3 regions of the Pseudomonas orientalis genome follow, and region 2 is predicted to be linked to each of the others. Evidence: riboswitches for the same ligand, from Rfam matches in the RefSeq annotation. Region 2 holds a riboswitch; each other region holds the start of a gene.

The links. Region 2 has a riboswitch for cobalamin ahead of MRY17_RS14235 (CbtB domain-containing protein). Riboswitches for the same ligand answer to the same signal wherever they lie in the genome.
Region 1: it holds a riboswitch for cobalamin, as region 2 does, so the genes downstream of both, MRY17_RS16960 (ABC transporter substrate-binding protein) here and MRY17_RS14235 (CbtB domain-containing protein) in region 2, are expected to answer to the same signal.
Region 3: it holds a riboswitch for cobalamin, as region 2 does, so the genes downstream of both, cobO (cob(I)yrinic acid a,c-diamide adenosyltransferase) here and MRY17_RS14235 (CbtB domain-containing protein) in region 2, are expected to answer to the same signal.

Annotation. Positions count from the first base shown of each region.
Region 1 covers NZ_CP094351.1:3,816,588-3,827,064, forward strand. The annotation lists gene MRY17_RS16940 (aldehyde dehydrogenase family protein) at 89-1,480, shown strand; gene MRY17_RS16945 (protealysin inhibitor emfourin) at 1,995-2,294, opposite strand; gene MRY17_RS16950 (M4 family metallopeptidase) at 2,323-3,384, opposite strand; gene MRY17_RS16955 (DNA/RNA non-specific endonuclease) at 3,520-4,449, shown strand; cobalamin riboswitch at 4,571-4,764, shown strand; gene MRY17_RS16960 (ABC transporter substrate-binding protein) at 4,880-5,890, shown strand; gene MRY17_RS16965 (FecCD family ABC transporter permease) at 5,887-6,891, shown strand; gene MRY17_RS16970 (ABC transporter ATP-binding protein) at 6,888-7,652, shown strand; gene MRY17_RS16975 (hypothetical protein) at 8,013-8,237, opposite strand; gene MRY17_RS16980 (alpha/beta hydrolase) at 8,268-9,221, opposite strand; gene tspO (tryptophan-rich sensory protein TspO) at 9,221-9,661, opposite strand; gene chrA (chromate efflux transporter) at 9,854-10,477, shown strand, end outside.
Region 2 covers NZ_CP094351.1:3,191,915-3,202,391, reverse strand. The annotation lists gene metH (methionine synthase) at 1-977, opposite strand, end outside; gene MRY17_RS14265 (SET domain-containing protein-lysine N-methyltransferase) at 1,263-5,627, opposite strand; gene MRY17_RS14260 (hypothetical protein) at 5,664-5,843, opposite strand; gene nfuA (Fe-S biogenesis protein NfuA) at 5,842-6,426, shown strand; gene cobM (precorrin-4 C(11)-methyltransferase) at 6,536-7,285, opposite strand; gene MRY17_RS14245 (cobalamin biosynthesis protein) at 7,326-7,748, opposite strand; gene MRY17_RS14240 (CbtA family protein) at 7,745-8,449, opposite strand; gene MRY17_RS14235 (CbtB domain-containing protein) at 8,461-8,649, opposite strand; cobalamin riboswitch at 8,748-8,973, opposite strand; gene MRY17_RS14230 (M10 family metallopeptidase C-terminal domain-containing protein) at 9,126-10,477, shown strand, end outside.
Region 3 covers NZ_CP094351.1:4,077,633-4,088,109, reverse strand. The annotation lists gene MRY17_RS18120 (C40 family peptidase) at 30-659, shown strand; gene MRY17_RS18115 (C40 family peptidase) at 804-1,343, shown strand; gene MRY17_RS18110 (PQQ-dependent sugar dehydrogenase) at 1,478-2,791, opposite strand; cobalamin riboswitch at 2,891-3,147, shown strand; gene cobO (cob(I)yrinic acid a,c-diamide adenosyltransferase) at 3,226-3,837, shown strand; gene MRY17_RS18100 (cobyrinate a,c-diamide synthase) at 3,834-5,225, shown strand; gene bluB (5,6-dimethylbenzimidazole synthase) at 5,222-5,872, shown strand; gene cbiB (adenosylcobinamide-phosphate synthase CbiB) at 5,869-6,777, shown strand; gene cobD (threonine-phosphate decarboxylase CobD) at 6,770-7,759, shown strand; gene MRY17_RS18080 (cobyric acid synthase) at 7,756-9,207, shown strand; gene cobU (bifunctional adenosylcobinamide kinase/adenosylcobinamide-phosphate guanylyltransferase) at 9,767-10,288, shown strand; gene cobT (nicotinate-nucleotide--dimethylbenzimidazole phosphoribosyltransferase) at 10,285-10,477, shown strand, end outside.

The sequences.
Region 1 (10,477 bases), 620 kb from region 2:
GAATGTATTGCTTAATATTATTCAGTTTCCAGAAAAGATCCAGCACCGTACGCTGGCCTCCATCCCATCACCCCAGCAGGACGGTGCCATGAACGCTATTGCTCATCAGACCCACGCCTTGTCGATCAACCCGGCCAATGGCGAAACCGTTGGCAGCTACGCGTATGAAAGCCAATCGCAGCTGGATGCCGCGCTCAACCGCTCCACCGCTGCCTTCCGCACCTGGCGCCGCCAGCCCGTAGGGCAGCGCGCCGAGTTGCTGTCGGCACTGGCCAGCGCCCTGCGTGACCAGGCCGAAGCCATGGCGCAGATGATTACCCTGGAAATGGGCAAACCCATCGCCCAGGCCCGTGCCGAAATCGAGAAATGCGCCCAGCTCAGTGAGTGGTATGCGCAGCACGGCCCCGCCATGCTCGCGCCGGAGCCGACGCTGGTGGACAACGGCAACGCGCGGATCGAATATCGCCCGCTGGGGCCGATCCTCGCCGTGATGCCGTGGAACTTCCCGGTGTGGCAAGTGCTGCGCGGCGCCGTACCAACGATGCTCGCCGGCAACACCTATGTGCTTAAACACGCGCCGAACGTGATGGGCAGCGCCTACCTGATCCAGCAGGCGTTCCAGAAGGCCGGCTTTGCTGAAGGCCTGTTCGAGGTCATCAACGTCACCACAGAGGGTGTGTCCAGCGCCATCGCCGACTCACGCATCGCCGCCGTCACCCTCACCGGCAGCGTGCGCGCCGGTATCGCCATCGGCTCCCAGGCCGGTGCGGCATTGAAGAAGTGCGTGCTGGAACTGGGCGGCTCCGACCCGTTCATCGTGCTCAACGACGCCGACCTCGACGCCGCCGTACAGGCCGCGCTGATCGGTCGCTTTCAGAACAGCGGCCAGGTCTGCGCCGCCGCCAAGCGCCTGATCATCGAGGAAGGTGTGGTTGAAGCCTTTACCGCCAGATTCGTCGAAGCCAGCCGCAACCTGGTGATGGGCGACCCGACCTCGCCTGCCACCTACATCGGCCCCATGGCACGCTTCGATCTGCGCGATGAGCTGCACGGCCAGGTCCAGGCCACCCTCGAAGAAGGCGCAACCCTGCTGCTGGGCGGCAACAAGGTGGCTGACGCAGGCAACTATTACGAGCCGACCGTACTGGCTGACGTCACCGACCAGATGACCTCGTTCAAACAGGAACTGTTCGGCCCCGTCGCGTCCATCATCACCGCCCGCGACGCCGACCATGCGGTGGCACTGGCCAACGACAGCGAATTCGGCCTGACCGCCAGTATCTTCACCGCCGACCCGGCCAAAGCGCGGAACATCGCCGACCGGCTGGAAACCGGTGGGATCTTCGTCAACGCCTACAGCGTCTCCGATCCGCGCGTCGCATTCGGTGGCGTGAAGAAAAGCGGATTCGGACGCGAACTGTCGCACTTCGGCGTGCGCGAGTTCTGTAATGCACAGACGGTGTGGCTTGACCGTCAATAAACAGCTATAGCTTCAACACACATCAAATGTGGGAGGGGGCTTGCCCCCGATGGCGGCCTCTGGGCCGACCAAGGTGTTGGATTGGACCGAGTACATATCCGTTTCTGCGGTAAAGGCTGCTATGGGTTCCGCTTTTACAGCGGCTCACTTTTGAAAAGCGCAAAAGTAAGCAAAACGCTCTTGCCCCACCACTCGGCACCTCGCTTAGGCTCGGTGTGCCCGTAATCCGCCATTGATTTGGGGGGCCGCCGCCACACGCCATCCATGGCGCGGGGCGGCTAAACCGGCATCCCTGCCGGTTTACCCCCCAAATCACTGTCGAATTCCGGCCAGCGTGGTTTAACGGGGCGCCTAAGATCAAAAGCAGATCAAGATCAAGAGCAGCTCGCTTCGCATCGTGATTACCGTCGACCACTACAGAGTTATGTAGATACCCATGGCTATCGGGGGCAAGCCCCCTCCCACATTTGGACCTAGGCAACCCTGGAGGGGGTCGTATCCGACTTTTAAGCAATCAGCGAATATGCCGCCGCACGCACTGCACCAACCCATCCAGTGCCTGCGACTTCACCGGCGCCAACACACACACCGTGTGTTCACGCTCGCCCTCGGTCACGGTGAGCGTGTAATGCACCTGCCCCGGATTGCCGGACGGTCGAGTACTTTGCGGCAACTGGAAAAACTTCGACTGCTCGATCAGTTGCCGCAACTCTTGCTGATCCTGCTCGGGCAGTGCATCGAGCTCGACACTGCGAGGTTTGGCCAAGCCCGGAAAGAACGCCGGGCCGCCGTTTTCCTTGATCGAGATTCGCATGGCTGTTCCTCACCGCCCTGGCGGCGTGTCAGACGTTGATACCGACCGCTTTCCAACCGTCCTTGACCGCCTTCTGCTCATCCTTGTTCACGCCATAAAGCTGGCCGGCAATATCGTGGGTGATGCGCGCAAAACGCAAAAAACCGGAGTTCGGCCGCAACCGCGAATCACGCAGGGCGTCATACCAGATACGCCCGGCACGCTCCCAGGCGAACCCGCCAATCCGGGTGGCAACCTGATAGAACGCATGGTTGGGAATGCCGGAATTAATGTGCACGCCACCGTTGTCGTCATAGGTTTGCACAAAGTCATCCATATGCCCCGGCTGCGGGTCCTTGCCCAGCAATTTGTCATCAAATGCGGTGCCGGGGGCTTTCATCGAGCGCAATGCAGTGCCTTTGATCTTTTTGGTAAACAACCCTTTGCCGATCAGCCAATCGGCGTCCTCGGCCTTCTGCTTTAACGCGTATTGCTTGATCAGCGACCCGAACACATCCGACATTGACTCGTTCAACGCACCGGACTGGTTGAAGTACATCAGCTTGGCTTCATCCTCGGTGACGCCGTGGGCGAGTTCATGACCAATCACGTCGAGGGCCACGGTGAAGCGGTTGAACAACTGCTGGTCGCCATCACCAAAGACCATCTGGGTCGAGTTCCAGAACGCATTGTTGTAGTCCTGGCCAAAGTGCACGGTGGCATCCAGCGCCATGCCGGCATCGTCGATGGAATTGCGGTCGAACACCTGGTCGAAAAAATCGAAGGTCGCGCCCAGGCCGTCGTAGGCCTCGTCCACCGCGGCATCACCGCTGGCGGGTTGCCCTTCGCCACGGATCAGCTTGCCGGGCAGGCTGTCGGTGTTGTCGGCGCTGTAGATCGAGCGCTGTTTCTCGGCGCCCGCCGCCAGCGCCATGCGGGCCGGGCCTTTGGCGGGCACGGCGAGCATGCGCAACGAGCGGAACGTGCTGTCCTTGGCGCGCGTACGCAGCGCAACCTCGCGTTGGGCTTTGTCACCGTGGCGCGCGATCTGGTCGAGCATGTACGGCGGGATCAGGCAGAAAATCGGATTTCGCGGGTGGCGAACACACATAAGCTGGCTCCTTTTTGGCGTGTGGTGAACGGCCGGTTGACGACTTCAGGATAGACGCGGGTTTGCCGCCTGGGCCAAATTGTCATGAAATCATGTTGCAGTCGTGTTTATCCGAGGCCCCATAAGGAATACCCCATGCCCGCACGCCACGTCAAAACTGACCTGTCCTATCGCCCAAGGCTTGCCGACCTTCGCCCACTGCTCACGCCCAGTCCATCCTTGCTGGAGGCCAGGGCCGCGACGCCGCGTGTCACCGCAGCCAAGGACCTGCAGGATCGGCGCGGCTACGCCGAGGATTTTCTCGGCAGCTTCGCGGTGCCCTGGCCCACGCTGGAACCGACCGTGGCAGGCGACGCCCAGCCCGGGCGCCTGGACTACACGCACTTTTCCATCAGCATGTCGCGCGCCCGCCGCCTGGCACTCTATGTCGGCGTCAACATCGACGGCGGCAAGCACGTGGATATCGTGCGCAGCAACGACACCTGGGCCTACGACGGCCGCCTGCCCCTCGACGCCCAGGTGGGCGACGACCTCTACGCCGGCAACGGCCTGGACCGTGGTCATCTGGTGCGGCGCCAGGACCCGAACTGGGGCGACGAGGCGAACACCGCCAACCTCGACACCTTCCACTTCACCAACTGCTCGCCGCAGATGAGCGGCTTCAACCAGAAGACCTGGCTGGAACTGGAGGACTATATCCTCGACAACACCCAGCGCTGGAAAGCCCGCGCCAGTATCTTCAGCGGGCCGGTGTTCGCCGACGACGACCGCCTGTACCGTGGCGTGAAAATCCCCCAGGCGTTCTGGAAAGTCGTGGCCTACCTCAGCGACGACGGCAAACCCTCCGCCAGCGCGTACATGATTGATCAGCGCCGCGAGCTGGATCAACTGGACCTGGTCTTCGGCCCGCTCAAAACCTACCGGCGCAGCGTGTTGCAGATCGAACAACTGACCGGGATCCGCTTCGGCAACCTGGCCGACTACGACGGTTTCAGCAACGAAGAGCGCGCCACCGGAACGCGGATCGAAGCGCTGATCCGGGGGCCGCAGGATATCCGACTCTGAGCACGGCCCACTGTAGGAGCGAGCTTGCTCGCCAAGCACCTTCGAGCACCGCGAGGCATCCGGTTGACCGCGTTATCGTTAACGTCCTTCGCGAGCAAGCTCGCTCCTACAGGCCGTGATCGACTACCATAGCGCCGCCGGTTCCCACACGGGACTAATAGGGAATTCGAAACGCCGCCCGCGACGTCAATCGAAACTGCCCCCGCAACTGTAGGTGCCGAGCCTGCTCCCCACTGCCACTGGACGTCGTCCGGGAAGGCCGGAGCCTGGCGACGACGCATCAGTCAGGAGACCTGCCGGCCAAGTGACTCACTAACCGGCGGGGTGTCCGGGAAGGCCATCCTTGCGCTGCCCGGCCGGCGGCGCGCGTGGGTGTATTTCCGAACCGTCCCTGCCCTGCTTCACCGACGGTTCAAACGGAGACTGCCCCATGCTGCCACGCGTTACGGCCCTGATCATCGGCCTGGGTGTCTGCGCCCTGGCCCAAGCCGCGCCGACCCACTACCCGCTGACCGTGGAAAACTGCGGCAGCCCCATCACCTTTGCGCAAGCCCCCGCGCGCAGCGTGACCATCGGCCAGGCCGCCACCGAGATGCTGTATGCGCTGGGCGTGGGCGATAAAGTGGTCGGCACGTCGCTGTGGTTCAACGATGTACTGGCGCAGTACAAGGCGCAGAACGACAGCATCGAGCGTCTGGCCAATAACGAGCCGAGCTTCGAGGCGGTGATCGCCAAGCGCCCGCAACTGGTGGCCGCCGAGCTGGAATGGGTGGTCGGCCCCCAAGGCGTGGTGGGCACCCGCGAACAGTTCCATGAACTGAATATCCCCACGTACCTGCTGCCCTCCGACTGCGAAGGCAAGGACAACCTGGTGGGCGCCGATGGCACGCGGCTGGAGCCGTTTCGCATCGAGACGATCTACAAAGGCCTCAGCCAACTGGCCGAGATCTTCGACGTGCAAGCGCGCGGCCAGCAACTGACCGACGAACTCAAGACGCGCCTGGCCAAATCGATCGCCACCGCGCAGGGCAAAGGCTTGAAGCAGGCCAGCGCGCTGGTATGGTTCTCCAGTGCCGAAATGGCCAGCGACCCTTACGTGGCCGGCCACAAAGGTGTTCCCCAATTCATGCTGCAAACCCTCGGCCTGCGCAACGTGGTGCAGTCCGATGAAGAGTGGCCCGCCGTCGGCTGGGAGACCATCGCCAAGGCCAACCCCACCTTCCTGGTGATCGCGCGCATGGACCGCCGCCGCTACCCCGCCGACGACTATGAAAAGAAGCTGGCCTTCCTGCGCAGTGACCCGGTAACGCGCAACATGGACGCGGTGAAACACAACCGCATCATCATCCTCGACGCCCTGGCACTGCAGGCCAGCCTGCGCACCTTCGACGGCCTGGAACAACTGGCCGCCGCCATCGACGGCTACGACCTGCCGCAATGATACGAACCCTGCTCGCCCTCACGCTGCTGCTGATCGCCCTGCTTGCCGGCGTGGCCATCGGCGAAACCGCTATCTCGCCGCAGGTGGTGCTCCAGGTGCTCGCCAACAAACTGTGGGCGGCCAGCTACGTGCTCGACCCCATCGACGAAGGCGTGGTGTGGAACTACCGCCTGACCCGCGCCCTGGTCGCCGGTGCCTGTGGCGCGGGCCTGGCGACCTGTGGAGTGATCCTGCAGTCGTTGCTGCGCAATCCGCTGGCCGACCCGTATTTGCTCGGCATCAGCGCCGGCGCCTCGACCGGTGCGGTGCTGATTGCCTTGCTCGGGGTGGGCGGCGGTTTGATTTCGTTGTCGGCGGGCGCCTTTGTCGGCGCCATGGCCGCGTTCGCACTGGTGATCCTGCTGGCGCGGGCCAGCGGATCGTCCAGCGGCACTGGCCAGATCATCCTCGCCGGCATTGCCGGTTCGCAGTTGTTCAATGCGCTTACCGCGTTCCTGATTACCAAGTCGGCCAGCTCCGAACAGGCGCGCGGCATCATGTTCTGGCTGTTGGGCAACCTCAGCGGCGTGCGCTGGCCGTCGGTGTGGCTGGCGGTGCCGGTGGCGGTCGGCGGGCTGATGGTGTGCCTGTGGCACCGACGTGCGCTGGATGCATTTACCTTCGGCACCGATTCGGCGGCCTCGCTGGGCATTCCAGTGCGTCGCGTGCAGGTCGTGCTGGTGGGCTGCGCGGCGGTGGTGACGGCGGTGATGGTGTCGATTGTCGGCTCCATCGGGTTTGTCGGGCTGGTGATCCCCCATGCCGTACGCTTGATGCTCGGCTCCGGGCACTCGCGCCTGCTGCCGGCCAGCGCCCTGGGTGGCGCCTTGTTCCTGATCGCGGCAGATGTGCTGTCGCGTACCTTGATCAAGGGTCAGGTGATACCGGTGGGCGTGGTCACGGCACTGGTGGGTGCGCCGGTGTTTGCGCTGATCCTGATCGGCCGGAGAAATGCACGATGACTGTACTGAGCTGCACCGGCCTGGGCTTCAAGGTGCGTGACGCCGAATTGCTGCGCGATATTCACCTGGATGTGCAGCAGGGCGAAACCCTGGGTATTGTCGGACCGAACGGTTCGGGCAAATCCACCCTGCTCAAGTTGCTCGCCGGTTTGCGCCCCCCGGCCAGCGGCGAGGTGCGCCTGGGCGGCAAGCGCCTGGGTGAGCTGTCACGCCGCGCCATCGCGCAACAGTTGGCCGTGGTGGAACAACAGGCCGACACCGACGACGCCATTCGCGTGTTCGATGCCGTGGCGTTGGGCCGCACGCCGTGGCTGTCGGCGCTGAGCCCGTGGTCGGATGAAGACGACCGCATCGTGCGCCAGGCCCTGCACGACGTGGACGCCACCCACCTGAGCCACCGCGCCTGGCGCAGCCTCTCCGGCGGCGAACGCCAGCGGGTGCACATCGCCCGCGCGTTGGCCCAACGGCCCCAAATCCTGTTGCTGGATGAACCGACCAATCACCTGGATATCCAGCATCAACTGACGATCCTCAAAGGTGTGCAGGGTTTGCCGGTCACCACCTTGATCGCCCTGCATGACCTGAACCAGGCGCTGACCTGTGATCGCCTGGCCGTGCTGGACCGTGGGCGCCTGGTGGCGCTGGGCACGCCGCTGCAGGTACTGACGCCTCAGCGGTTACACGAGACATTCGGGGTGCAGGGGCACTACCTGACGGACCCGTTCGACGGCGCGCACATCCTGCGCCTGCGCTGCAACTGAAACGCTGTGACGGCGGCACAGCTGGCAGTGATCCAACTGTGGGAGGGGCTTGCCCCCGATGAGGGCGTGTCAGCAAAAGCATCAGTAACTGACCCACCGCCATCGGGGGCAAGCCCCCTCCCACATTGTTCGCGTTTTCAATGCCTGGATTCGGCGGCGGCGGTTGAGATGCAAGACTGACGGCGTTCGACGCTGGGGAAGGCAATACCGTTAAATGTGGGAGGGGGCTTGCCCCCGATGGCGGTGGGTCAGCTGAAAAATAGGCTGCTGACACGCCCTCATCGGGGGCAAGCGCCATCCCGCAGTTGGGTCATCACACGCCAGTGCATAGGGGTCGTCTGCCGAACCGGGCTTTAAGGCTTATTGCACCTTGATCCGAGTGATTCCCATCACCTGCGCCTGCTCCAGGATGTCCGCCGGGCTCGCATCCGCAGCCGGCAGGATCAAACCGTTTTCCGCATCACCAAAGTGCAACTGCAGCAGGTGCATCGCCGCTTCATGCACAGGCAACCCGGACTGCTTGAGGTCGAAGGTGTGAGTGCGCGGTTCGTCATTGAACCGGTAGTTCAAGGTGTAAACAGGCATGCGGGCATCCTTCTAATGGGAAACAACTGATTAACCTGACTCAGCGATCAGCTTTTTAGTTCCCACTCGATGCAAGTGCTGCGTTATCCAGGCGCGACTGTACGCCAACACGCTATCCGCCATCGCCAGCGGAAAATGAATGAACCCATGGGCCGACTCCGGCAGCAGATGCGCTTCTACCCCTTCCCAGCGTTCGGCGATCAGCAGCGTGTCGTCCTTGAGCGGGTCCAACTCGCCCACAAACATTAACGCCGGCGGCAGGCCGGAAAAATCGCCATACAAGGGTGACAGCGGCGGCTGTCGACGCGCTTCGTCGCTGATGCCTGGCGTGAGCAAGCGCAGCGCCGCGACCATCCCCGGCCCGTCCAGCAGCAGCGTCTGCGGCCCGGCCGCGCGCACGCTTGGCGTGCCGGTCAAGTCGTAGACACCGTAGTACAACACCGCGCCAGCGACGCGTTCGAGCAACGCCGGCCATTGCTTCAACGCCAGCAAGGTCGCCGCTGCCAGGTGCCCGCCGGCCGACTCGCCGACAAAAAACACCGGCAACCCGGCAAACTCCGTGCAGTCGGCCAACAGCCAGCGCGCAGCGCTCAGGCAGTCTTCCAGCAGGCCTTCGACCGGGGTGTTGACCGCCAACCGGTAGTCCACCGACACCACCGCCACGCGGCAGGCACGCACCATGCCCAGGTTGAGGTCGTCGTTCATCTGCGCATTGCCGATCACCCAGCCGCCGCCATGGATATCCAGCACCACGCCTTTGGGCGCCCCGTCGGGCCGCATGATGCGCACCGGCACGCCGCCGACCAGCCTGCATTCCACCACGGGGGCCTTCTTGAACCGCTGACCGGTGCGCAGCAGCGCCTGGATCACACGCGGGGTGAAGCGGTTGCGGATTTTAAAGCGCGGCATCCACGACAGCTTCTGATTGAAACGGCGCATCTGGGCCAGTTCGGCCTCGCTGGCGGGCCAGAGTTGGTAAGCCATCAGCGATTATTCCGCAGGATCGAGAAATTCAACGCCGCCGCCACGCACAGCCAGGCGAGGTAAGGGAACAGGATCAAGCCGGTAATCAGATCCAGTCGCACCGCCAACACCACCATCGCCGCCACGGTCAGCCACAGCAACACAATGATCACCATCCCGGCGAGCAAGCGGTGCGCGCCGAAGAACACCGGCGTCCACAGCGTATTCAACGCAATCTGCGCCGCCCACAGGGCCAACACCATTTCGCTGCCGGGGATCAGGCTCAAGCGGTAACCGGCCCAGGCCAGCAGCAGATAGATAATGGTCCACGCCACCGGGAACAGCCAATTGGGCGGAGTGAAACTGGGCTTGACCAGGGATTCGTACCAGGCGCCGGGTTTGAAGATCACACCGGTACTGGCGGCGGCGGCGCAGGCGAGCAGGAAGATGAAAAAGGTCATGATCGGTCCTTGAGGGGCAATGGTGGAAAGCAACACTGTGTTTTTCAGTGACTCGAACGGGCGCGCATAAATTCCCTATACGCGGCAAAAATGACAGCCAGGCCATCTCTTCTACGCGTCATGAAAAATGGGTAAGGTGGCCAAACCACCGCACGTTGCCCAGTTTCGACCACCCCATCAGAGCGCCCCCTCTTGGCTTCCAATCACCGCAGCACGCCCTGGTCCGTGTTCCTGATCTTCCTGCGCCTGGGCCTCACCTCCTTTGGCGGGCCGATTGCGCACCTGGGCTATTTTCGCGAGGAGTTCGTCACCCGCAGGCGTTGGCTCAGCGAGCGCAGCTACGCCGAACTGGTCGGCCTGTGCCAGTTCCTGCCCGGCCCGGCCAGCAGCCAGGTCGGCATTGCCCTGGGCCTGTCGCGCGCAGGATATGCCGGCGCGGCGGCAGCCTGGGCCGGGTTCACCTTGCCGTCGGCCATCGCCCTGATCCTGTTTGCCCTGGGCCTGTCGCGGTATGGTGCCGCCCTTCCGAATGGCGTGCTGCATGGCCTTAAAGTGGTCGCCGTGGCGGTGGTGGCCCAGGCCGTGTGGGGCATGGCGCGCAACCTGTGTCGCGGCTGGGCACGCATAACCCTGATGCTGGGCGCTGCCGCCCTGGTGCTGCTGGAACCGTCCGCGTGGAGCCAGGTCGGAGTCATCGCCATGGCGGGCGTGGTCGGCCTGCTGCTGTTCAAGCCCGAGACTCACGCCGAGCCCGACGCGCTGCCCATCGCCATCAGCCGCCGCACCGCAACGCTGTGGCTGGCGCTGTTCCTGCTG
Region 2 (10,477 bases):
TTGGCGATGGCTTCGATATGCCCCGGCGTGGTGCCGCAGCAGCCGCCGACGATATTCAGGAAGCCGCTCTGGGCGAACTCCTCGATAACCTTGGCCGTTTCCGATGGCAGTTCGTCGTACTCACCGAACTCGTTGGGCAGGCCGGCGTTGGGGTGCGCCGACACATGGGTGTTGGCCTTGTTCGACAACTCTTCCAGGTAGGGGCGCAGTTCGCTGGCGCCCAAGGCGCAGTTCAAGCCCACCGAGATCGGCTTGGCGTGGGCCACGGAGTTCCAGAACGCTTCGGTGGTCTGGCCCGACAGGGTGCGGCCGGACGCATCGGTGATGGTGCCGGAAATCATGATCGGCAATTCGATACCCAAGGCTTCGAACACGCCTTGCACGGCGAAGATCGCAGCCTTGGCGTTGAGGGTGTCGAAGATGGTTTCGATCAGGATCAGGTCGGCGCCGCCTTCGATCAGGCCCTGGGTGGCCTCGGTGTAGTTTTCCACCAGTTCATCGAAGGTCACGTTGCGGTAGCCGGGGTTGTTCACGTCCGGCGACAGCGAGCAGGTACGGCTGGTCGGGCCAAGTACACCGGCGACGAAACGCGGTTTGGCCGGGTTTTCGTGGGTCTTGGCGTCGGCGACTTTACGCGCCAGGCGTGCGCCTTCGACGTTCAGTTCATAAGCCAATTCTTCCATGCCGTAGTCGGCCATGGAGATGCGCGTGGCGTTGAAGGTGTTGGTCTCGAGAATGTCCGCACCGGCGTCCAGGTAGGCCTTTTCGATACCGCCAATGACATCGGGGCGTGTCAGCACCAGCAGGTCATTGTTGCCCTTGACGTCGCTTGGCCAGTCGGCGAAACGTTTGCCACGGTAGTCCTGTTCCTCGAGCTTGTAGCTCTGGATCATCGTGCCCATCCCACCGTCCAGGATCAGGATACGTTCCTTGAGGGCGTGGTGAAGGGCTTGCAGACGAACACTACGATCGGACATGGGACTACTCTGGTCAGGCATTACGGAGGGCATGAATGATAACAAACCTGTGCCGGATTTGAGCATGCGGGATTCTGCATGAATATCGCTCATGTTGGCGGCAGTCGTGGCCCGGTAGAATCATCGCCACTTTCAGGCGGCACGCCTTGAATCGGATCATCGCGCTGGACGCATAGGCCAGGTACGAGGTGTTGGAGAAGGGCACGCATCGCAGGCTCAACCATTGGTTTGGCATTGAGGGTGCGCCACCCCTCAGGCAGAAGCATCAGGACTATCGTATGGGGGTCAGGGCTTCATGTACTTCCAGTAGGCTTTTCCATAGTCCATCAGCAACTCGGTCCCTGCAGGGATATCTCGCCAAGCGATCAAAAAGACCATGTATTTGCCTACATACAGTGCGCCGACATTTTCAATGCCGACGTCGGGCAGGTTCGGCACATTGACCGCATTGATCAGGCTCAGCGTACTGCTGTTACCGTGGCCGCTGATAGTCGCGCCATGAGTGTAGGTCTGGAATAAATACGTGCCGACGGCCGCCTCACCCTTTTCCAGTATCTCGGTATTGATCGAGGCTTGATCCAGGTGCAGCTTGCCGGTGTACGGCCCAAGGACATCGAAGCGTTTTATATCGGTTCGGGCTACGACTGACAGGCCGCGCTCTGGGCCATCCGACAGTTTCTTGACCTCCAGCAGTCGATCAAGGCGGCGATGATGGCTGCCCTCCTTGGCGATCCATTCACGAATGCTTTTGGTCGCCGCCTCTTTGACTTCGACATGCTGCAGGCCGGTGAACTCGTCAAAAAAATGATTGGCGTCGGTAATCTCGATGTTTTGCAGCGGGCCCTCAAGCTCAAGGGTCAAGCTGCGCCGGATATCCTTCGGGTCCTGCAGTATCGGCGCGTTATTATTGATTTTGTGATCAAAAGAGGCCGTGATAGAGGTGGATCGGCGCCGCGTGGGTGTGGTGTCGTCATCGATGCGCGGACGTTTTGAACTACCTGCTGTGGGCGCCGCCGGCCGTTTCCTGGAGAGCGGCTGGTCCTGCGGGCTCCTTTGACCGAAAAGCCACCTGTCTTTACCGGCGCGGGTCATGCTGCCATTGTCATTGACATAGTGGCTCCAGATGACCGGGTTGAGGTTGTTCTGCTCGACAAATGCGAGCATGGAAACCCTTGAGTTGGTGGCGTTGTAGTGCTTGCTCCACTCTTGCAGGTGCTCGGGCTTCAGATCGTCGAACGCCTCACCTCTGGCGTATTTGGCGAGTACCTCGCCAGGCGCTCGATAGCTGCCATCGATGTTTACATGCTCGGCAAACACCAGCGGGTCCAGGTTATGGTCAGCCGCGAAGCCTTCAAGGGTGAGGCTGTTGCGCTCGCGCTGGGACGCCTTGCTCCAGTGCTCCATATGATCGTAAGTGATGCTGGTACGGGCGGTTCCCGCGCGGTCCAGCATCTTTCGTCCCCTGGGGGTCAGGGTATTGCGGCTGTTGACGAATTGCCGAAAGGCGCTGGGGTCCAGGTTGTAGGTGCTGATGAAGTTGTACATGGTTGCTTTCAGCGCATCTTCACTGGCTTCGGTCCATTTCAACAGCACCGAGGGCGTCACCACGCCGGGCATATCCGGTGCGCCTCCGGTGAGCTTGATCCGGACTGAATACCAATGTCCTGGCTCCACCGAGGACAGCGTGATCGACAAATCCCGGTTGGTCTTTGGATTGACCAATACGATCGAAAAGCTGTTGTCTGCGCCGGCGGCAGTCTCCTGAATGAACCCGTAGGAGTTGTCGCGCACCTGGTACACCGCGATCTTGCCCTTGTCATCGACATTGCAGATGAACTTCTGGTTGTAGTCCGCTCGGGAAAAGATGCCGCGCGCGTCGGGCTTGAGGCCCCTGATCAATTCGGGGTCGACCGCGTACTGCCGGATCAACGGGCTGCTGTTGCTGAGGACCGTGATCGGCTCTCGAAAGCGCGGCCCGAAGGCTTTGTTGGAGGCGGTATCGATCAAGCGATAATCCGGCGCGTCGAGGCTGCCGACGTTGCGCATCGGGATATTGGCAAAGCCGTCAACGGTAAACAATTGATCGCCCGCCTGGAGCGGTTTCCAGCTGTCGGGATCGACCGAGCGCATATGCCTTGCGACGATATTCCCATCACGCAGTTGGGCGATACCCCGTTTCGCCTGGCGCATCAGTTTGTGGCCCAGCTTGAGCAGGCCGAAGCGCGCCAGCCTGAGCAGGCTGGGCAGGCTGGGCAGGGCGGCCAGTGGGTTGAGTTCCTGAAGCGTGGCAATCACCAGTTTTCCCGTCAGTTTAGCGAGTTTCGGCATCGCCAGGCGCAGCCCGGTTTTGCCCGCCTGGACAAGCAAGCGAGTAGAGCCGGCCACGTACCGCCCCACCGGCAAAGCGAACGCCACAATGTCGATGAACAAGCTGGCAACGCCGGATTTGATGCGTTGGGGATCGCCGGAAGCGATGTCGTCGATACCGCCCCAGAACGGCACGAATATCTTGCCCCAGAACGCCAAATCTTCGAGGACCTCTGCGCCGATGTTCACTTCTCGCGTGTCTTTGCGGGTTTTTTCCAGCAGGGCTTGCTCGTCGCAGAAAAACAGCTCGCGGGCGATCATGCTCGCCAGTGCTTCACTGCGCGGCGCATACAATGTGCTGGGAGCGAAGGATGTGAGGCGCGGGCCGAACAAGTCGATGGCAGGCAATGTTTCGCCAACTTGTTCAACGATCAACTCGGCCTTTTTGCCAGGCCTGGGGACTTTGTTCTCGCGGTAGGCCTCGCGATCGAAGGGTACTTCAGTGGCCAGCCTGTATTTGTCCCAACTCATGGCGTCCCGTAGCTCTGTCACTTTGCCGTTCAGCGGCAGAGTTTTGATATCGCGACGTCGACGAATCAGGCCCGCGAGGGGGAACACCTCGATGTAGAGGGGATTGAGAGGATTGCGGGGCTTTACGATGCGCAGAAGGAAACCTGTTCGGTAGCGAACGGCGTCGGCCTTGCGCTTGGTTTCATATTCGACAGGCACCTTGTCCAGGGCTTCTCTTAATGAGTACACCGTGATCTCGTCCTGATCCACATCCAAGGTCGCGCTGCCAAGGTGTGCAAGCAATGACTGGATCAGGACCTTGTAGGCGTTTCTGGGTAGATCAAGCGCGGTATGGAAGGCTTTGGCGTATTCGGTATCCGACGCAAAGCGCCAGCGACTCGGCAGATTGAGCGCGAGGTTCTGAACCGCGTTGAACATTTCGTACTCATGCTGCTCCAGCGCGGTGACAGCTTGGGTGAGTTCCTCACGGGAGTGGCCCGAGGTTCGGCTGGCAATCAGGCCGTTGGCCTGTGCCCATTGCACGGTAGGGCCCAGCTTGGCTGCAGCGACCAGTGCCTGCTGTTTGACGTCATCGCCACTGGCGCGAAAATGTTCTGCCGCCAGGTTGAGCAATTGTTCGAAACTCATGTGGCGCGATGAGCCGGGTGCAATCGCTTCGGCCAGCACAAAACCGCTTCGAAAGTTAACCCAGGTACTGGCGGCGGCGTAGGGCAGGTCATCGGGGATATCGGCTACCCAGACTTCACTGGCGACGTGGGCCTTGACGACACACACTGCCAATTGCGCCGCGTCAGTACTGATCGACAAATTGTGGTGATAGCGGCTGATCAAGTCCTGGCGGATCGACTTATAAGACGCCCCCGGAGTGATGAATAACTTCAATTCGTTATCTATCGTCGAGTCGGGGTTGGGGATGACTGTCAGCCACAGTGCACGCCACAGCAACTTCACCAGCACCGGTTGGGGGCAGGTTTCGTCCTTTTGACTGCCATACCAGTCCAGCGCCCGGGCGATGCGCTCGGCCAGCGCCAGGTTCTCGGGGCTATTGAGCAGTTGCTCAAGCAATACGGTTGGCGTGGTGGTGAGCATCTCCTGCTGTGGGGCGGTAAACGTGTCAGGCAATACGTGGCGGAACAGCGATTGGCGGGTTTGTGTTTCGATCTCGCGAATAACCTCCTTGATCTTTTGGTCGGCAGGCGCATCCAGCAGGTGCTCCAGGTCGCTGAGGTTGCCTTCGTGTCCGAGTTTTCTGAGGGTGCGGTGTTCCTGCAAACCGCAGAGAACCGCTTTCCATTGCTCGTCTGTTTTGGGCAGTGCCGGAATGATCGAGTAGTACTTGAGCACCAAGTCAAACCGTACCGAGCCATCGCTTTTGAGGCCGTTACCCACGCGCCGGTTGATATCCAGTAACACGTCGGCGTCGATGTACCAATAAGTGGGCATATGGCGCAGGATCACCGAATGGTCGGCGATGTTGAACGTTTCGGGAGGGTCGGGTATCGGTGACCGCGCGCTGCTGAACAGGGTTGAGAGCAGGTCGTAGAGAAAGTCCCGGCCCGGAATGGAGTCATCCGGTTCGGGCTTTTCCCGCAGGAACTGCTGAAAGTCCTCATCGGCTTCCAGTTTTGCCAGCACCCGGAAAGCTTCCTTGCACTCGCGATTCAGTTCGGAATCGGCTGGAGGGTGGTAGTAAACCTCGGCGGCGGACAATGAGCCTGAGCTTTGTGCCGTCGCGAAATCAATCAGGTGGTCCAGATGCGCTTGCTGTTCAGGCAAACCTTTGAAATAGAAATCCTGCAAAGCGTTATTCATTCAATCCTCACAACCCATAGTTCAAGAGGATTCACTTTATTCAGCCAGCTTTTGCAGGAGGCCTATATAAATACGTACAGGCTGTGGCAGGAAGCGGGCAGGGCCGCCAGTGCCTTTGGTCAGCAGGATCAGGTCTTTCCCGACAAAAATACTCGGACTTTGTACCTGCGTAATAATTTGGCGTAAACTGCGGGCAAGCCTGTGAGGAGTTTCCATGACTGCCATAACCATTACCGACGCCGCCCACGATTACCTGGCCGACCTGCTGTCCAAGCAGAACACCCCGGGTATCGGCATCCGCGTCTTTATCACCCAGCCCGGCACCCAGTACGCCGAGACTTGCATTGCCTATTGCAAGCCTGGCGAAGAGAAGCCTGAAGACACCGCCCTGGGACTCAAGAGTTTCACCGCGTACATCGACGCCTTCAGCGAAGCCTTCCTTGACGACGCGGTAGTCGACTACGCCACCGACCGTATGGGGGGGCAGTTGACCATCAAGGCGCCGAACGCCAAGGTGCCGAACGTCAATGCCGACAGCCCGGTCAACGAGCGCATCAATTACTACCTGCAAACCGAGATCAACCCGGGGCTGGCCAGCCATGGTGGTCAGGTGAGCCTGATCGACGTAGTGGACGACGGTATCGCCGTGTTGAAGTTCGGTGGCGGTTGCCAGGGCTGCGGCCAGGCGGACGTGACCCTGCGAGAAGGCATCGAGCGTACGTTGCTCGAGCGCATCCCGGAGCTCAAGGGTGTACGTGACGTGACTGACCACACGCAGAAAGAAAACGCCTACTACTGAGTAAGGTGTTCACTGCGAACATAAAAAACGGCGCCCGTGAGCGCCGTTTTTTATCGTTTAACTTCAAGGATTTGCAGAATATTCCTAGCGCAGAACATTTTGACCGCGTTTATCCGGGGCGATAGAGGTGAGCATGGCCGGCCCGGTAAAGCGATGACTCGCTGAAGCTGTCATTGGTCAGCACGCGGCCCACCAGGATCAGCGCGGTACGCCGGAAACCTTTTGCTTCAACCTTGGCCACAATATCCTCAAGCGTGCCAACGACCCAGTCCTGGTCCGGCCAGGTCGCCCTGTGCACCACGGCAATCGGGCAGTCCGCGCCGTAGTGTGGCAGCAGTTGGGCAACGATGTGTTCCAGATGACTGACCCCCAGGTGAATCGCCATTGTGGTGCCGTGTCGTGCCAGGCTGTCGAAATCCTCACCGGCGGGCATGTTGGTTTTATCGGCGTAACGGGTCAGGATCACGCTTTGAGCGATATCCGGCAGGGTCAGTTCGGTTTCCAGTAAGGCCGCGCACGCCGCTACCGCCGTGACCCCCGGAATGATCTGGAATGGGATGCCCAGCTCACGCAAGTGACGGATCTGTTCGCCGATCGCGCCGTACAGGCTGGGGTCGCCTGAGTGCACGCGTGCGACGTCATGACCTTTGGCATGGGCCGCCTTGATCAGTTCGATGATCTGTTTCAGGTGCAATTGGGCGCTGTTGACTACCTGCTGCGCCTGATGGCCTTCCAGCACTGCGGCGGGTACCAGCGAGCCTGCATAGATGATCACCGGGCAACTGCGAATCAACCGCTGGCCTTTGACGGTGATCAGTTCAGGGTCGCCGGGGCCTGCGCCGATGAAGTAAACGGTCATGCAAGATTCCTGTTGGAGTGCCCGCGAGCATGAACAATGCTCAAGATCGGGTGCGGTGATTATCCGGGCTGTGGTCGACGCCAGCCAATGCAAAGGTAGCCTGCGCGCTTTTACGGCGAGTGATCAGCAGTCGGGCAGGGGCGCCGGCGAGGTGCTCGGCCAGGGCCAGGGCGGCGCTTTCGGCAACCCCATGACACTGAGTATGGGCAAACGCGACGGCGGATTTGTGGCTCAAGCGGTCCTCATAGGCGCTCAGGTGCTCGGCACTGAAACACAGCAGCGGCACATTCAGGATCTGAGCCAGTGCCAAAAGCCCTGGCTCAGCCTGTTTGCGCTCGATACTCGCCAATGCGCTGATGCGCCGGCGGTCGATTCCGACCTCGGCGAGGGCGCTGTCAACCAGCGCCAGCAGGGCCTGAGCACCACAGCCGCGCTGACAGCCCAGGCCGACGACCAGGGTCATGCCGAGTAGGATTCGTCGCGGTGACGGCGGAACAGCCAGGCGCTGATCAAACCCAGGGCCAGCCAGAACGCAACGTTGGTCAACTGCGACGCGATCTTGAACCGGGTTTCGAGGGCTTGTGGTGCCAGCATCGAATGCACCTCGGGTTGCGGAGCGCCGATCACGTGGGGCACAACAAGAATTGCCACACCCAGCACTTTCAGCAACCCGTTGCGCCCGAACACCAGCAACGCAATGCCCGCAGCCGTCGAGGCGGCGGTGCCGGCCCACCAGATCTGGCGCTGTGCCAGGTCTGCGGCGGCGGTGCCCGGCAACTCCGGCGGCAGGCCCAGGGTGGGAGCCAGTACAAAGGTTGCATAACCGGCCAGGCCCCACAGCAAACCTTGGGCGGTGCGGGTGGGGGCACGCAGGGTATAGAGCCCGGCCAGCATCAGCGCAAACCCGACCGCCACTACCAGGTTGCCACCGGTGGTGGACAACACGCGTTGCCAGCCGTCCTGCGGCTCCCAGGCCTGGGCGTCATGGGCGTGTGCAGGCGTGCCGGCCGCGTTTTCATGCGCAGCCTCGGCGGCTGACGGGGCCTTTTCGAAAGTTTCGGCCTGCAAAATCAGCGGAGCGACCCAGAAACTTTGCAGCAGCGTCAGCAACAGGGCAGCCAAAAGACCGGTGAAACCCGCAGTTTGCGCGATACGCTTGATCATCTCGGCAGGCCTCAGTGGCACGGGAAAGCAGCGCTGTGGCGCGTATCGTGGGCGGCGTTGTGCACCGCCTCGATATGCGAGAAGCCGGCAAAGTACACCAGGCACGCGCCGAGGATCGACGCGCCTATGGCGGCGGTCAGGCGTTGACTCAGGCTGGAGGTGCTGCTGGCGGCGTGCGAGGTGCTGCGGATGATCGACATGGCGCGTCCCTTTCAAGTGTCTTGAGTGAAACGAGCGCATGCAAACGCCGCGAGCCAGGCACGCAGCGTTCTGAACAGCGCCCGCCCACCGCGGGTTTGTTATCTGAATGTGTTCGGGCCGGTCTCCGGGCTTGCAAGGGGCGGCTCTGAAAGAGCCTCCGGACAAGCATCTCCTTCCCATGCACATGCACAGTGGATTTGACGCTTCGCTCGCTTACCGTTGCGGGGGCAGCACCGGACTGCTCATGCCCTCGATCAAGCAAGGCATGGGTCACCGGTTTCCCGTTTCACCCTGTGAAGGGCACCCGAAACATACTGCATAGGAAAACACGCGTATCACTGGCTCGTCAATTAAGGCGAGTCCCGGCGGTGGGGGCGGCAGCAACGGGCAGCCCGGAGCAATATTTCCAATTGGTTTTGCGAAGGCGTCGCGCTTTATTTGCCGTAGTGCTTGTTGGAAGGTAAGCGTCGTGGAAATGGACATCATCGAAAGTGGAGGCTTATTTATGACGAATGTATCCCGAGGCAATGTCAGTCCTGGCTATCTTTACCAATCTGCCGATCAATTACCCAACTCACCCCAGGCGACGCAGTCTCAACCGCCTGACGCCAATGCGCCTGCAATGTACGACGTCACTGCGCGCGCCGACGATCCGTATTATCGCGCCGGCTCGCGCAAGCCTTCACGCTCTCTGGATGAAATGGCTCGCCATATTGACCGGCGTGGTCGAAGGTTGCATGACAGCAACGGCGACGGGGTGTTGCGTCTCTCTTATACGTTCAATGAAGCCTCAGCCAATGAGAGCAAGTTCAACGACACTCAAAAAGACCAGGCCCGGCGCGCCATGCAGTCCTGGGCCGATGTGGCAAACATTACGTTTGACGAAGACACTGTTGGGGCTGAAGGTCGCCTGCGGTTTGTCAACGACAAGACACCGGCCGTTGCGGATGCCGTTTTTTTGCGCTATCAGGCGCGCATTCGGGTGAACTCCGGTTATGCAGATAATCGCGCGCCGACGGTTAACGGCTTTGAACGCCAGACGCTCACCCATGAGATAGGCCATACGCTGGGCGCCGCGCATACCGGCGATTATGATGCCACCCGTGGGCCTGTCGCTTATGAGACGCACGCCGCTTACGCGCAAGACAGTCGTGCCTATTCCGTCATGAGCTATTTCGCTCCGGGCAATACGCACCATGACTTCAATGGTCAATACGCCTCTTCGCCGCTGATGGCCGATATTGCCTGGTGTCAGCGGGTGTACGGGGCCAACCACCACACTCGCAATACCGATACCACCTACGGGTTCAACTCCAATACCCAGCGGGACGACCTGTCATTGAATTCGTCGCGCGACGGTGCTGTCTTCTGCGTCTGGGATGGCGGAGGCAACGATACGTTGGATTTCTCCGGCTATCATCAGAACCAGGTGATCAACCTGCGCGCCCAGTCGTTTTCCGACGTAGGGGGCATGAAGGGTAATGTTTCCATCGCCAAGGGCGTCGTCCTGGAAAACGCCATCGGCGGTTCTGGCAATGACGTACTGATCGGAAATGACGCCGACAACCGTCTCAAGGGCGGAGCCGGCGCGGACCGCATGCGAGGGGGGGCAGGCAGCGACACGTTCGTATACGACAATGCCGGTGATTCGACGTTATATGCGCCTGATCAGTTAGTAGACTTTGTCAGCGGTCAGGACATCATCGATATTTCCTCGCTGTTGCGCAGGCATTCCATCGACTCGCTGACATTCGTCAGCCAGCTCACCGGGCGGGCAGGCGAGGTGGGCGTGGGCTACGATCCGCAGACGAACGAGTCATGGGTAGT
Region 3 (10,477 bases), 890 kb from region 2:
TTCTTTACACATCAGCCACGGTCGTGCCCATGCTAAATCGCTTCGCACCCCTCGTGCCTCTCGCACTCGTTACCCTGTTGTTTGGTTGCGCCTCCCACCCTCAGCAGGTGGCAGAACAGCAAAAACCCCAGGTTCAAAATCAGGCTAAATTCGTTGCTGCACAGTCTGCTTCTGTTTATGAAGAAGAGCTGGCAACCGAAAAAGAACTCGCCGATTTCTCCGGCAGCAAGCCTTACCAACTCCCCGTTCTGGCCGACAGCATTCTCGAGCGCGGCATGTCCCTGATCGGTACCCGCTACCGTTTCGGCGGCACTTCCGAAGCCGGTTTCGACTGCAGCGGTTTTATCGGCTATCTGTTTCGTGAAGAAGCCGGCATGAATCTGCCGCGCTCCACCCGCGAAATGATCAACGTGAAAGCACCGTTGGTCGCGCGCAACAACCTCAAGCCCGGTGATCTGCTTTTCTTCAGTACAGCCGGTCGCGGTCGGGTCAGCCACGCCGGTATCTACCTGGGCGATAACCAGTTTATCCACTCCAGCAGCCGCCGCAGCGGTGGGGTGCGGGTCGATAACCTGGGCGACAGCTACTGGAGCAAGACCTTCATCGAAGCCAAGCGCGCACTCGCCATGGCTCCCGCTACGGTTACCGCCAGTAAGTAAAGTTAAAGTGATACTTGAAGTTTGACGCGTAAGCGCTAGAATCCCTGGACATTGCTGTAATCCGTTCGCGCGAGCCCTGCTTGCGCGTTCTGGTTTTCAGCGTTCGGCAGCGAAAGCCGCATCCAGTCCAGGATTGTTCTGCACATGTCGACCTCGGCCCGCCTTATTCTGCTTGTTTGCGCCGCGCTCCTCAGCGCCTGCGCGAACCGTCCACCGCCGCCCGCTCCCGTAGCGGTCAAGCCCAAGCCGGTGTTCAACTATTCCACCCAGAACTTTTCGCCTGCCGCGGAAGACGTGCTCTTCCGCGCGCTGGGTCTGGTGGGTACGCCTTATCGTTGGGGCGGCAACACGCCGGACTCGGGGTTTGATTGCAGCGGGCTGATTGGCTTTGTCTACCGTGACGCGGCGGGTATTTCTTTGCCGCGTACTACTCGCGAGCTGATCGTGATGCGTGCTCAGGACGTCAGCGAGCAGAACCTGCAAACCGGTGACCTGTTGTTCTTTGCCACCGGTGGTGGTTCGCGGGTCAGTCACGCCGGGATCTATGTGGGCGAGGGCCGTTTTGTGCACGCACCGCAGACCGGCGGTACAGTGAAGCTGGATACGCTGTCCAAGGCGTATTGGCAGAATGCTTACCTGAGCGCCAAGCGCGTGCTGCCGGCCAACCTGGCACGCAATCCCTGAGTCAGACATAGATTCAAATGTAGGAGGGGGCTTGCCCCCGATAGCGGTGTGTCAGCCACTGGAGATAGTGACTGATACACCGCCATCGGGGGCAAGCCCCCTCCCACATTGTTTTGTGGTGTGCCTGAGAGGGTTTACTTGGCAGCGGAAACCCGCCACACCTTATTGCCCACATCATCCGCCACCAGCAAAGCGCCTTGCTGATCGATCACCACCCCCACTGGCCGACCCATGGCGTTCTCATCTTTATCAAGGAACCCGGTCAGCACATCCACCGGCTTGCCCTTAGGCTGCCCACCCTCGAACGGCACGAAGATCACCTTGTAGCCACTGTGCGGCTTGCGATTCCACGAGCCATGCTGGCCGATGAACGCACCGTTGCTGAACTGCGCCGGTAGTTTGCTGCCTTGCGCGAAAGTCAGCCCCAATGACGCGGTATGCGGGCCGACCGCATAGTCCGGCGCAATGGCTTTGGCCACCAGCTGCGGGTTCTGCGGCGTGACGCGCACGTCCACATGTTGCCCGTAATAGCTGAAAGGCCAGCCGTAGAACGCGCCATCCTTGACCGAGGTGATGTAGTCCGGCACCAGGTCACTGCCGATTTCATCGCGTTCGTTCACTGCCGTCCACAGCTTGCCGCTCTGGGGTTCCCAGGCCATGCCGTTGGGGTTACGCAGGCCGGAGGCGAAAATACGGTGCTGGCCCGTGGCGCGGTCCACTTCCCAGATCGCCGCCCGGCCTTCTTCGGCTTCCAGACCGTTCTCGCCGACGTTGCTGTTGGAGCCGACGCTGACATACAGCTTGCTGCCATCCTGGCTGGCCACCACGTTTTTGGTCCAGTGATGGTTGAGGCTGCCACCCGGTAAGTCGACAACCTTGGTGCCGGCCGCCTTGATCGCGGTTTCGCCAGGCTGGTAGGGGAAACGCAGCAACTTGTCCGAGTCCGCCACGTACAGGTCGTTACCGACCAGGGCCATGCCGAACGGCGAGTTGAGGTTTTCCAGGAACACCGTGCGCGTTTCGGCGACACCGTCGTGGTCGGCATCGCGCAGCAGGGTGATGCGGTTCGGGCTCGGCACACCCGCGCCGGCGCGGCCCATGACTTTTTCCATGACCCAGCCGCGAATGCCTTTGGTGTCATCCGGCTTGGGCGGTGCGTTGGTCTCGGCCACTAGTATGTCGCCATTGGGCAACACATAGAGCCAGCGCGGATGCTCCAGGCCCTCGGCAAATGCGGCCACCTGCGTGCCGGCTGCGGCAGTTGGCTTGGCACCTTCTGGCCAACCGACAGCCGGCGCGATGTTTACGGTGGGGATCAGCGTCTTGTTCGGTTCCGGCAACCGGGGCGAGGGTCCGGTGCCATCTGCCACCTGCAGAGTGGAGCTTTCTCCGCAGGCGGCGAGGGTGCCGGCGAACATGATCAGTAAGGCGAGTCTGGTTTTATGCATGGTGTTCTCCTGAATACCTGTAAGGGTAGAGAAGCACATCACCTTGATGGTTCAAGTACAGGGCCAGCTTTAATTGACGCTCCACCCCCAACCCACTAACCTTCGCGGCTTGTTCCAGGTGCTCTGTGGCGTTTGCGTCGACAGAGTGAAACAGGGAAGCCGGTGAGTGAGCGCACTTGTACACAGTGCTGCCGCAATTCCGGCGCTGCCCCCGCAACGGTAAATGAGTCAAGACGGCGCTGTTGGCCACTGTATCGCAGGCGATATGGGAAGGCGCGCCGTTGGCCGGCACTGTCTTTTACACAGGCAGAGCGCCACTCATGAGCCCGGAGACCGGCCTGAAACATTCAACAGCATCACGGTGGGCGATGCTTGGCTGTCTGTTTTATTTTTTCCTGCCCGCCGTTTTTGTCCAGCCCCAACGGAGAGCTGCCATGACCGATACCCCCGACCGCGAAGAACGCCACCTGGCGCGCATGCTGCGCAAAAAAGCCGTGATCGATGAACGCATCGCCAATTCGCCCAATGAGTGCGGTTTGCTGCTGGTGCTGACCGGCAACGGCAAGGGCAAGAGCAGTTCCGCCTTCGGCATGCTGGCCCGGGCCATGGGCCATGGCATGCAATGCGGCGTGGTGCAGTTCATCAAGGGGCGCCACAGTACCGGCGAAGAGCTGTTCTTCCGCCGTTTCCCCGAGCAAGTGCACTTCCATGTGATGGGCGAAGGCTTCACCTGGGAAACCCAGGATCGCCAGCGCGATATCGCGGCCGCCGAAGCGGCCTGGGCCGTCTCCCGGGCGATGCTCAATGACCCCTCCATCGGCCTGGTAGTGCTGGACGAATTGAACATTGCGCTCAAGCACGGCTACCTCGATCTGGACCAGGTGCTCAGCGACCTGCAAGCCCGTCCGCCGATGCAGCACGTGGTGGTCACCGGCCGTGGCGCCAAGCCTGAACTGATCGAAATGGGCGATACCGTCACCGAAATGGGCATGCTCAAGCACGCGTTCCAGGCCGGTATCAAGGCTCAGAAAGGCGTCGAACTTTGAATCAGCCCCGTCATTGCCCGGCCGTATTGATCGCCGCACCGGCGTCCGGTCAAGGCAAAACCACCGTCACCGCCGCGTTGGCGCGTTTGCACCGCAACCTGGGGCGCAAGGTCCGCGTATTCAAATGCGGGCCGGACTTTCTTGACCCGATGATTCACGAACGCGCCAGTGGCGCGCCGGTGTATCAATTGGACATGTGGATGGTCGGCGAGCAGGAAAGCCGTCGCCTGTTGTGGGAAGCGGCGGGGGAGGCCGACCTGATCCTGATCGAAGGCGTGATGGGCCTGTTCGACGGCACCCCGTCCAGCGCCGACCTGGCGCGGCATTTCGGTGTACCGGTGCTGGGCGTGATCGACGGCACGGCCATGGCGCAGACCTTTGGCGCGCTCGCGCTGGGCCTGGCGCGCTACCAGCCGGACCTGCCGTTCGCCGGGGTGCTCGCCAACCGCGTCGGCACGCTGCGCCATGCGCAGTTGCTGGAGGGCAGCCTGACCGAAGGGTTGCGCTGGTACGGCGCGCTGTCGCGCGAAACCGGTATTGAATTGCCCAGCCGACACCTGGGCCTGGTGCAAGCCAGCGAACTGAATGACCTTGACGCGCGTCTGGACGCCGCCGCCCAGGCGCTGGGCAGCAGTTGCGAAGTGGCCGTGCCGCCGCCGGTGACGTTTGCCGCGCCCGAAGTCATCGAGGCCGAGCCGCTGCTCGCCGGGGTACGCATTGCGGTAGCCCGTGACGAAGCCTTCGCCTTTACCTACGGCGCCAGCCTCGACCTGCTGCGGGCAATGGGGGCCGAGTTGAGCTTCTTTTCCCCGATCCATGACTGCGTATTACCTGCGGTCGACAGCCTCTATCTGCCAGGCGGCTACCCGGAGCTGCATCACCAGGCGCTGTCGGAAAACATCTCGATGCTTGAGGCGATCCGCGCCCATCATGCCGCCGGCAAGCCATTGCTCGCCGAGTGTGGCGGCATGCTGTATTTGCTCGACTCGCTGACCGATGTCGACGGCAATCGTGCCGAACTGCTCGGCCTGCTGCAGGGCGATGCCGTGATGCAAAAGAAATTGGCGGCCCTGGCGCTGCAAAGCGTGGAGCTGCCCGAGGGCACGTTGCGCGGGCATACCTATCACCACTCCTTGACCAGCACTGAGTGGGAACCGATCGCTCGCGGGCTGAGCCCCAATGGCGGGCGCGGGGCCGAGGCGGTGTATCGGCAGGGGCGGATGACGGCCTCTTATGTGCATTTTTACTTTCCGTCCAATCCGACCGCGGTGGCCGCGCTTTTTGCGCCAGCCCCTGACACCGCTATCGGGGGCAAGCCCCCTCCCACATTGGATGGGGTTTCAACTCGGTCAATTGTGGGAGGGGGCTTGCCCCCGATGAGGCCATGACTGACCACGCCTTCCCCGAGCCCGACCGCCAAGCCGTCTACCGCGCCATCGCCGAACGCCGCGACATGCGCCATTTCAGCGGCGGCACCGTCGCGCCTGAATTACTGCAGCGCCTGCTCCAGGCCGCCCACCAGGCACCGAGCGTCGGCTTGATGCAGCCGTGGCGCTTTATCCGCATCAGCGATCGTCAATTGCGGGGGCGGATTCAACACCTGGTGGAAGAGGAGCGCATCCGCACCGCCGAGGCCCTGGGCGAGCGTTCCGACGACTTCATGAAGCTCAAGGTCGAAGGCATCCACGACTGCGCCGAAGTACTGGTGGCGGCGCTGATGGAGGATCGCGAGCGGCACATCTTCGGCCGTCGCACCTTGCCGGAAATGGACATGGCGTCGTTGTCCTGCGCAATCCAGAACCTGTGGCTGGCCGCCCGCGTCGAGGGCCTGGGCATGGGCTGGGTCTCGTTGTTCGAGCCTCAGGCCCTGGCCGACCTGCTGGGTTTGCCGGCAGGCGCCAAACCCCTGGCGGTGCTGTGCCTGGGACCGGTCGCCGCGTTCTATCCGGCACCGATGTTGCAACTCGAAGGCTGGGCCGAGCCTCGGCCATTGAGTGACATGCTGTATGAAAACCTGTGGGGAGTGAGTCAATGAGTGTGGCCTTGCTGTGTGTCGCCGCGGTGGCGCTGGATGCGCTGCTGGGCGAGCCCAGGCGCTGGCATCCGCTGGTGGCGTTCGGCAATTTTGCCGGGCGTATCGAGCAGCGTTTCAACACGGGCGGGCGCGGCTGGCGCAGCCATGGCGTGACCGCGTGGTTCATCGCGGTGGTGCCGCTGACTCTGCTGGCCACCGCATTATCCTGGGCGCCTTATATCGGTTGGGTACTGGAAATCCTGGCGCTGTATTGTGCCCTGGGCATGCGCAGCCTGGGGGAGCATGTGATCCCGGTCGCCCAGGCCTTGCGCAGCGATGATCTGGAAGAAGCGCGCAAACGCGTGAGCTATCTGGTCAGCCGCCAGACCAGCGAGTTGGATCGCACCGAAGTGGCTCGCGCCGCCACCGAATCGGTGCTCGAAAACGGCAGCGACGCCGTGTTCGCCGCGCTGTTCTGGTTTGTGGTGGCCGGCGTGCCGGGCGTGGTGCTCTATCGCCTGAGCAACACCCTCGACGCCATGTGGGGCTATCGCAATGAACGCTTCGAACGCTTTGGCTGGGCGGCGGCGAAGATCGACGATGGGCTCAACTACATTCCTGCACGTCTGGTGGCATTAACCTACGCACTGCTGGGCAAGACGCGCCTGGCGCTTACATGCTGGCGCACCCAGGGTCCGACCTGGGACAGCCCCAACGCCGGCCCGGTGATGGCCGCTGGCGCCGGCGCGTTGGGCGTGGAACTGGGCGGCGCAGCGATCTATCACGGCGAGGTGCACCAGCGCCCGCCGTTGGGCGAAGGCCCGCCGGCCGACGCTGACGCCATCGACCGCGGCTGGCAACTGGTGCAGCGCGGCGTATGGTTGTGGCTGCTGATCCTGTGCGCGGGGGCGCAATTTTATGCTTGAACACGGTGGTCGGCTGCGTAAGGCCGCAATTGAATACGGGATCGCCGAAGCTGATTGGCTCGATTTGTCCAGTGGCCTGGCGCCCTGGCCATGGCCGATTCCCGAGATTCCTTTGCGCGCCTGGGCGCGTTTACCTGAAGTCGATGACGGCCTGGAGAAAGCGGCCAGCGACTACTACGGCGCCGCTCAGGTATTGCCGGTGCCGGGCTCCCAGGCCGCGATCCAGTTACTGCCGCGCCTGCGCCGTTCGGGCAAGGTCGGGGTGCTGTCGCCGTGCTATGCCGAGCACGCCGAGGCCTGGCGGCGTGCCGGTTATGTCGTACGCGAAGTGCAGGAGCAGGAAGTCGACTTCTTTCTCGACGGCCTGGACGTGCTGGTGGTGGTCAACCCCAACAATCCCACTGGCTTGAGCCTGTCCCCGGAGCGCTTGCTCGACTGGCATGCGCGGCTGGCCCAGCGTGGCGGCTGGCTCGTGGTGGACGAGGCCTTCATGGACGTTACCCCGCATTTGAGCCTGGCCAGTCACACCCATCAGGTCGGCTTGATCGTGATGCGCTCGTTCGGCAAGTTCTTCGGCCTGGCCGGCGTGCGCCTGGGCTTCGTGCTGGCCGAACGCAAGTTGCTCAGGTTGTTGGCCGAGCAGGTCGGGCCCTGGGCGGTCAGCGGGCCGACACGGGTGATTGGCCAGCACTGCCTGCGCGACAACGCCGGGCACACCCGCCAGCGCACACGCTGCATCGAGGCCGGCCAGCGTCTGTTCGACCTGCTGCAGCGCCGGGGCTTTGAACCCCACGGAGGCTGCGCCTTGTTCCAGTGGCTGATCACACCGCACGCCGAGCGCTTGCACGCATTCATGGCCCAGCGCGGCATCCTGCTGCGCCTGTTCGTGCACAACAGCAGCGTGCGTTTCGGCCTGCCCGACAGCGAGGCCGATTGGCAGCGTCTCGAGACGGCCCTGGCCGCCTACAAGGAAGCGACATGACCACGCTGATGGTGCAGGGCACCACCTCCGACGCCGGCAAAAGCACGCTGGTGACCGCGCTGTGTCGCTGGCTGGTGCGCCAGGGGGTCCCGGTAGCACCGTTCAAACCACAGAACATGGCGCTCAACAGCGCGGTGACTGCCGAAGGCGGCGAGATTGGTCGCGCCCAGGCGGTACAGGCGCAGGCCGCCAACCTGGCGCCCCACACCGATATGAACCCGGTGTTGCTCAAGCCCAACAGCGACACCGGTTCCCAAGTGATCATCCATGGCCGCGCCGTGACCAGCATGAACGCGGTCGCCTACCACGACTACAAGGCCATCGCGATGCAGGCGGTGCTGGCCTCCCACACACGGTTGAGCCAGGCCTATGCGGTGGTCATGGTCGAAGGCGCGGGCTCGCCGGCCGAAATCAACCTGCGCGCCAATGACATCGCCAATATGGGCTTCGCCGAGGCCGTGGACTGCCCGGTGCTGTTGATCGCCGACATCAATCGCGGCGGGGTGTTCGCCCATCTGGTCGGCACGCTGGAATTGTTGTCCCCCAGCGAACAGGCACGGGTCCGGGGTTTTATCATCAACCGTTTTCGCGGTGATATCGCGCTGTTGCAACCGGGACTCGATTGGCTGGAGGCGCGCACCGGCAAGCCCGTGGTGGGCGTGCTGCCCTATGTGATGGACCTGCACCTGGAGGCCGAAGACGGCATCGATCAGCGCCAGATCGACAAGGCCGCCCAGGTGCTCAAGGTGGTGGTGCCGGTGCTGCCGCGCATCAGCAACCACACGGATTTCGATCCGCTGCGCCTGCATCCTCAGGTGGATCTGCAATTTGTCGGGCCGGGCCAGCCGATCCCTGCCGCAGACTTGATTATCCTGCCGGGGTCGAAAAGCGTGCGCAGTGATCTGGCGTATTTGCGTGCCAGTGGTTGGGATACGGCCGTGGCGCGGCATTTGCGTTATGGCGGCAAGGTACTGGGGATTTGTGGCGGGTTGCAGATGCTCGGAGAGCAGGTGCATGACCCGCTTGGCCTGGAAGGAACCGCCGGCTCCAGTGACGGGTTGGGGTTGCTGGCGTTCAGTACCACGCTTGCCCAGGAGAAGCAGTTGCGCAATGTGCGCGGGCGGTTGTTGCTGGAGGACGCCGAGGTCAGCGGGTATGAGATTCATGCCGGCGTGACGAGCGGCGCGGCGCTGTCGAATGCCGCCGTGCGGCTCGATGATGGGCGCAGTGACGGTGCGCAGAGTGCCGATGGGCAGATTCTCGGGACGTACCTGCATGGGCTGTTCGAGACCCCGGCCGCGTGCAGTGCGTTGTTGCGCTGGGCGGGGTTGCAGGACGTGCAGGAGGTGGATTATCACGCGCTGCGTGAGCGGGATATCGAGCGGTTGGCGGATTTGGTGGAGAACCATTTGGATACCGGTTTGTTGCGCAGACTGTGTGGGCTTTGACGGTGTGTGTGCGGACAGAATGTGGGAGGGGGCTTGCCCCCGATGGCGGCCTCATGGCCGACTGGGATGTTGGATTGGACCGAGTACATATCCGTTTCTGCGGTCACGGCTGCTATGGGTTCCGCCCTTACGGCGGCTCACTTTTGAAAAGCGCAAAAGTAAGCAAAACGCTCTTGCCCCACCACTCGGCACCTCGCTTAGGCTCGGTGTGCCCGAACGCAGGCTTGAATCCGTGCGCCGCCGCAATGGGCCATCCATGGCCCAGTGCGGCTAACCCGGCGTCCTGCCGGGTTACCCACGGATTCAAGCCTGCGTTCGGCCAGCGTGGTTTAACGGGGCGCCCAAGATCAAAAGCGACTCGCTGCGCATCGTGGTTACGGGTGGGCGTTACAGCGTCGTCTAGACAGCCGCGGACAAAATGTGGGAGGGGGCTTGCCCCCGATAGCGGTGGGTCAGTTATCAATGTATTCACTGTTACTCCCTCATCGGGGGCAAGTCGAATCGTCGCACCGCCCCTCCCACATTGTTCGGTGGCGCGGGCCTTGGAAGGTATGTGTTCATGCATCAATTGATTCTTGGCGGCGCTCGCTCGGGTAAGAGTCGTCTGGCTGAAAAGCTCGCCGGCGACAGTGGTCTGTCCGTGATTTATATCGCCACCAGCCAGCCGCTGGACGGTGAGATGAACCAGCGCGTTGCCTTGCACCGTGAACGTCGTCCCGATCACTGGGGCTTGATTGAAGAACCCGTCGAACTGGCGCGGGTGTTGCGCGAAAGCGCTGCTGCCGAACGCTGCCTGCTGGTGGATTGCTTGACCTTGTGGCTGACCAATCTGCTGATGTTGGAAGACACCGAGCGCCTGGCACTCGAGCGCGATCAACTGTTGCAAACCCTGGTGTCGCTGCCGGGTGAAATCATTTTTGTCAGCAACGAGACCGGACTGGGTGTCGTGCCGCTGGGCGAATTGACTCGCCGTTATGTGGATGAAGCCGGTTGGCTGCATCAAGCCTTGGCTGAGCGGTGTCAGCGTGTGGTGCTGACGGTGGCCGGCCTGCCCCTGACTTTGAAAGGTACTGCGTTATGACCGATTCCTGGTGGCTCCACCCCTGCAAGGCCATCGACACCTCTGCGCAGGAACAGGCGCGGGTGCGCCAGCAGCAGTTGACCAAGCCCGCCGGTTCCCTCGGCCAGTTGGAAGCGCTGGCGGTGCAATTGGCCGGTTTGCAGGGTCGGGTCAAGCCGTCGGTGGATCAGCTGTGGATCGCGATTTTTG